2 regions of the Mesorhizobium sp. M0938 genome follow, and region 1 is predicted to be linked to the other one. Evidence: predicted binding sites of a transcription regulator. Region 1 holds the regulator's gene; the other holds the start of a gene.
What was found. The regulator PhoB, encoded in region 1, activates phosphate uptake and scavenging genes when phosphate is short. The targets are predictions, from matches to a motif close to TGTCATNNANCTGTCAT.

Region 1 (3,274 bases):
ATCGCTACCGCAACGATTTCATCGCTATTCTCCTCTCACACGGCATCGGTATGGGGCTGGTGCTGAAGGGCGAACTGTTCACCGGCACCCATTCCTCAGGCGGCGAATTCGGCCACATGATCCATCGGCCGGGCGGCGCGCTTTGCCGTTGCGGACGGCGCGGCTGCGTCGAAGCCTATGCCGGCAACTACGCCATCTGGCGCAATGCAAGGCAATTGAGCGAGAATGCCGAACCGGTTGCCGATGTCAGCGATGCCGACATGCGGGCACTGGCGGCCCGGGCGCGCGAGACGGACGGACCGGAGCGCGAAGCCTACCGCAAGGCCGGCGAAGCGCTCGGCTTCGGCCTAGGCAGCCTGTTCGCGCTGATCGATCCGGCGCCGGTCGCCATGGTCGGCGCCAGCGCTGCCGCTTTCGACCTGATCGAGCCTGCCCTGCGCGAAGCCATCGCCCAGACCGCCGGCGGCCAGCATTCGGGTTCGATTTCCTTCGACACCGAGCCGAACGAATTGCCGCTGATCCGCGAAGGCTGCGCCATGCAGGCGCTGAATTTCGTCGACCAGGAGATTTTCGCGCCGGGCGCGCAAGGAAAGTCCGGCACGATCAGGAAGGACGTGGCCTGAGTTCGAAAGGCAAGGAACAAAGGCGGATTGCGACTTGGATGTGTTGAGATTCAGGTCAGGCCACGCCGGAGTCGAAGACGGGCGCGAAACAACCAAACCGGTGGCTTCCGAGAACCGGAACGGAGCGTAACGTTTAAGTACGTACCGGAAACGCAGGAAATCGCCATTCGCGGGCCGGCATCACCTGGAGTATCAGCCTAGTCTTCCCTGATCGCATAGCCCGCGCCGCGGATGGTACGGATGACATCGGGCATGCGACCATTGTTGACCGCCTTGCGCAGCCGCCCGACATGGACGTCCACCGTGCGTTCATCGATGTAAATCGTCTCGCCCCAGACATTGTCGAGCAACTGGCTGCGCGAGAAGACGCGACCGGGGTGCCGCATCATGAATTCGAGCAGCCGGAATTCGGTCGGCCCGAGCCGGATCTCGCTCTTCTTGCGGTAGACCCTGTGCGATTCGCGATCGAGCATGATGTCGCCGACCTTCAGCACGCTGGACAGCACTTCCGGCTTGGCGCGGCGCAGCAGCGCCTTGACTCGGGCCATGAATTCCGGTGTCGAGAACGGCTTGACCAGATAGTCGTCGGCCCCGGTCGAGAGGCCGCGCACCCGGTCGCTCTCCTCGCCGCGCGCGGTCAGCATGATGATCGGCAACCGCTCGGTTTCGGGACGCACCCGAAGACGCCGGCAAAGCTCGATGCCGGAAACTGCCGGCACCATCCAGTCGAGCACCAGAAGATCGGGCACGTTTTCCTGCAGCCGGATTTCGGCCTCGTCGCCGCGTGTCACCACCTCGACCTGATAGCCTTCGGATTCCAGATTGTAGCGGAGGAGGACGCCCAGCGGCTCTTCATCCTCCACCACCATGATGCGCGGCGCGATCATCGATCGGTCACCCCCGTCATGTCGCCGGCGCCGTCGTCGTTTCGTCGAGCTTCGGGCGATCCGCCGGCAACTGCTGCCCGGTCACGACATAGTAGGCGTTTTCGGCGATGTTGGTTACATGATCGCCAATACGCTCGAGATTCTTGGCGCAGAACAGAAGATGCGTGCAGGCGGTGATGTTACGAGGGTCCTCCATCATGTAGGTCAGGAGCTCGCGAAAAACCGCCGTGTATTTGACATCGACCTTCTCGTCGGCGGCGCGTAGTTCCTTCAACGCGTTGGCGTCTCGCGACACGTAGTGCTCGACCACGCCACGGAGCTGTTCGAGAACGAGATCCGCCATTGCGTCGATACCGTGCGAGAGATTACGCGGCGTGGCGCTCTGTCCGACTGCGCTGACCCGCTTGGCTATGTTCTTGGCCAGGTCGCCGATGCGCTCCAGATCGCCGGCCATCCGGATTGCGCCAACCACGGCGCGCAGGTCTTGCGCCATCGGCTGCCGCTTGGCGATCAGTGTGATCGCGCTGTCGTCGAGCTCGCGCTGCCGGGCATCCATGATGGCATCGTCAGAGACGACGCGCTGCGCCATGGCATTGTCCGACGCGAGCAATGCGCGGATCGACGCAGCTACCATCGCGGCGGCAAGCTCGTCCATGTCACGGATCAGCCTGTCGATGTGTTCCAATTCCTCGTCGAAGGAGGCGACGGTATGTTCACCCATGATGCTGTCCTCGTGTTCGAATTCGCCGCCGGACCGCTCAGCCGAACCGGCCGGTGATGTAGTCCTGGGTGCGCTTGTCGTCGGGGTTGGTGAACATTTTGTCGGTCGCGCCTTCCTCGACCAGATAGCCGAGATGGAACATCGCCGTTCGCTGCGACACGCGCGCTGCCTGCTGCATCGAATGGGTGACGATGACGATCGTGTAGTTCTGACGCAGCTCGTCGATCAGCTCCTCGACGCGGGCGGTGGCGATCGGATCGAGCGCTGAGCAGGGCTCGTCCATCAGGATCACTTCCGGCGACACCGCGATGGCGCGCGCGATGCACAGGCGCTGCTGCTGTCCGCCGGAAAGGCCGGTGCCCGATTCGAGCAGGCGATCCTTGACCTCGTTGAACAGGCCGGCCTTCTTCAGGCTCGATTCGACGATGCCGTCCAGCTCCGCCTTGCTTCTGGCCAGACCGTGAATGCGCGGACCGTAGGCGACGTTTTCGTAGATCGACTTCGGAAACGGGTTCGGCTTCTGGAACACCATGCCGACGCGAGCCCGCAGCTCGACGACGTCGATTTTCGGGTCGTAGACATCCTCGTTGTCGAGCGTGATCTTGCCACTTACTCGCGCGATGTCGATCGTGTCGTTCATTCGGTTCAGGCAACGCAGAAAGGTCGACTTGCCGCAACCCGACGGGCCGATCAACGCCGTCACCTGGTTCTCGCGGACATCGAGATCCACGTCGAACAGAGCGCGCTTCTCGCCATAATGAACAGAGACCTTTTCGCCCTTCATCTTGATCGAAGGTTCGTTGGTTCCGCTATTCAGTTTCTGTTCGACGCTGGCTTCCGTCATGATGTTCATATCCTCTAACTCCTTACCAGCGCCGCTCGAAGCGCCTGCGCAGTATCACCGCGATGGCATTCATGATGACCAAAAACACTAGCAAAATCAAAATCGCCGCCGAAGTCTTCTGCTGGAATCCAGCTTCCGGGAAATCGGCCCACATGAATATCTGCACCGGCAGGATCGTCGCGGGATCGGTGAAGCCGCC
Region 2 (3,274 bases), on a different contig from region 1:
CGACCATGAATGCCTGAGCTCAACCGATGTCGCCATTAGCACGCCGAACGGGCCGCGCTGGTTCTCATGGATCGAACTGTCCGTGCGTGACAAGGAGAGCGGCGCCGCCTCGCATCGCGCCATCGCCCGCGACATCACCGCCCGCAAGCACGCCGAATCGTCGCTGATCACCGCCCGTGAGCGAGCCGAATACGCAAGCCAGGCCAAATCGCGCTTCCTCGCCACCGTCAGTCACGAGATCCGCACGCCGATGAACGGCATCATGGGCATGGCCAGACTGCTGGCGGACACCAACCTCTCGCCTGAACAACGGACCTATGTCGGCGCCGTGTCGACATCGGCCAGCGCGCTGCTGGCGCTGATCGAGGATCTGCTCGACTATTCCAAGATCGAGGCCGGCCGCTTCGATCCCGAACCGCAGCCAATGTCGGTGCGCGAGATCGCCGACAACATCATCGAGCTCTTGGCGGCGCGCGCCTTCGCCAAAAACATCGGCATTGGCTGCCATGTCGAGCCCGACGTGCCGCAGATGATATCAGCCGATCCGGGAAGGGTCAGGCAGGTTCTGCTCAACCTGATCGGCAACGCCATCAAGTTCACCGACAGCGGCGGCGTTTTGCTGAACGTCGCTCGCGCCCGCACCGAAACCACCGACCGCATATGCTTCGGTGTCGCCGACACCGGCCCCGGCCTGAGCGAGGACGACCTGGAACGCATTTTCGAGGAATTCGAACAGGTCGATGGCTCGTCGACCCGCGCGCATGGCGGCGCTGGTCTTGGTCTTGCCATCTCCAAACGTCTGGTGATCGCCATGGGCGGCACGATTTCGGTGTCGAGCCGGCTCGGCCACGGTTCCGAATTCGTCTTCGAAATCCCTGCAACATCGGCCACCGAAGCACCGCAGAACCGCCGGAATGCCCTGTCGGGCCGGCGCGCCGTGATCCTGTCGAAAAACGCCATCGAGGCCGACGCCATCGCCCGCACCATCCGCGCCAATGGCGGCATGGTCGATCTGGCCGCGACCGCCGCCCAGGCAGAACCCTTCGCCCAAGGCTGTGACGTGCTTCTGATCGACGCGGCCATGGAAGAGAGCGACGGCAGGCTGCTCAAGCGCCTTCGCCAGAGCGGCTTTGCCGACTGCGAAGCGATCACGCTGATCGCACCGACCGACCGCGGGATGCTGGGCGAATTCCGCGCCAGCGGCTATACCACCTTCCTGGCAAGGCCGGTGCGTGGCGAGACGTTGCTGCGCGTGCTTTTGAGCAGTAGCGTACCCACCCTCGCCCAGCCACAGCCGGAAAAGCGCGACGCGCCATCCGTCCGTGCCATTGGCAGCCGCCAGCAGGGCCTGTCCGTGCTGATCGCCGAGGACAACGACATCAACGCCATGCTGGCCCGTGCCACGCTGCTGAAGGCCGGGCATCGCGTGAAGGTGGTCGCCAACGGCAAGGCCGCCGTCGAGGCCGTCACCGGCAGCGGCCACAAGCACCGCTTCGACGTGGTGCTGATGGACCTGCACATGCCTGTGATGGACGGGCTGGACGCTATCGCCGCCATCCGCCGGCACGAGGAGGAAACCGCCGTGCCGCCGGTTCCCATCATGGTGCTGTCGGCGGACAGTCAGGAAAAGACCCGCCATGCCGTGCTTGCCCATGGCGCCAGCGGCTTCGTCACCAAGCCGCTCGATCCCGACGCGCTTGTCCATGCGGTCGAAGGCCAGGTTGCTGCGTGATCCGGTGGGCTGCCCTTCTAAGCTTTCCCGGCGTAACATAGCCGGTTGAAGGATTACCCAGCCGACGAAGTATTGCCGGCAACGCCGTATCACGGTACTGTCACAATCCTGTTGCACCTACACCGTATCCCCGTGCCAAGAGGGATGGCTCGAAGGAGAATCACTCGTGCATACAGTTATGCCGGAATGTGACACTCGGCCGAACGCCAGCAGCGCATTGCTCGTTGGGCGGAACGTCGATGCCGTCATAAAAGGCGAAGCGCTCGGCCGCATCGGCAACCTCGAAGTGCGGCTCGCCCGCAACGAGGCCGAGGTCGCCGCCGCGCAGGAAGTGCGCTACCGGGTTTTCTATGACGAGCTTGGCGCCAGGAAGAACCTGTTCCAGGTGCAGGACCGCCGCGACGCCGACCATTTCGATCCGCTTTGTGATCATTTGCTCGTCTTCGACACATCTCTGTCCGGTCCCGAGCACCGCCGCATTGTCGGCACTTACCGCCTGCTCCGGCAGGAAATCGCAACCGCCGCCGGTGGCTTCTATTCCGAGGGCGAATTCGAGCTGACCAAGCTCATCGCCCGCCATCCCGGCCAGCGTTTCCTCGAGCTCGGCCGCTCCTGCGTCCTGCCGGAATACCGCTCGAAGCGCACCATCGAGGCGCTCTGGCAAGGGATTTGGGCCTATATCAACCATTACGGCATCGGCGTGATGACCGGGTGCGCCTCGTTCCCGGGCACCGTGCCAGCGGCGCACGCCGAGGCGCTGACCTATCTCGCCCATCACTGCCGAACGAACTCGGCCTGGGATGTGCGCGCGGTCGCCGGGCGCTACTGTTCCATGGATTTGATGCCGATCGAGGCGGTCAATGCCAAGGCCGCGATCGCGGCGATGCCGCCGCTGGTCAAGGGCTATCTGCGCGTCGGAGCGCGCATCGGCGACGGCTGCGTCATCGACCGCGAATTCTCCACCGTCGATGTGTTCGTCGTGATGCCGGTCAAGGAGATCGGTGCCCGTTACGTCAACTACTATGGCGGGGAAGCCCAGCGTTTCGCCGCGTGAATGGTGAATAGTGAATGGCCGGTAGCACGAAGCCGTTTGCTGCTGGACACTACTTTTGCCAACTACTCACTACTAACCATTCACCATTCACCAATTCACGCATCCTTCTCAGCTTGCTCATTCACCGGCCCTGGCTCGACCGGAGCTTCGCTCGCCGTAAGCTTGGGGCCGCCTTTGGCAACGCCGACCATAGCCGGCCGCAGCACCCGCTCGCCGATCGAATAGCCCGGCTGCACGACCTGGACCACCGTGTTGGCCGGTACTTCCGGATTGGGCACCTCGAACATCGCTTGGTGGAAATTCGGGTCGAATTTCTCGCCTTCCGGTTCGAGCTTTTTCACTCCGTGCCGCTCCAGCGCCGATAGCATGGCGCGCTCGGTGAGCTCGACGCCCTCGATCAGCGCCTTGAAACCGGCATCGCCCGACGCCTTGGCTTCAGCCGGGATCGCATCCAGCGCGCGGCGCAGATTGTCCGATACCGACAGCAT

Region 2: olsB (l-ornithine N(alpha)-acyltransferase) is a predicted target of PhoB. The motif match lies at 1,831-1,847, and genes of this name have one in related genera.

What each region holds. Positions count from the first base shown of each region.
Region 1 is NZ_JAMYNS010000002.1:56,844-60,117, forward strand. Features, by position in the region: gene NKH73_RS02910 (ROK family protein) at 1-623, shown strand, start outside; gene phoB (phosphate regulon transcriptional regulator PhoB) at 821-1,510, opposite strand; gene phoU (phosphate signaling complex protein PhoU) at 1,527-2,231, opposite strand; gene pstB (phosphate ABC transporter ATP-binding protein PstB) at 2,269-3,084, opposite strand; gene pstA (phosphate ABC transporter permease PstA) at 3,098-3,274, opposite strand, start outside.
Region 2 is NZ_JAMYNS010000011.1:120,594-123,867, forward strand. Features, by position in the region: gene NKH73_RS20475 (hybrid sensor histidine kinase/response regulator) at 1-1,732, shown strand, start outside; gene olsB (l-ornithine N(alpha)-acyltransferase) at 1,911-2,786, shown strand; gene grpE (nucleotide exchange factor GrpE) at 2,882-3,274, opposite strand, start outside.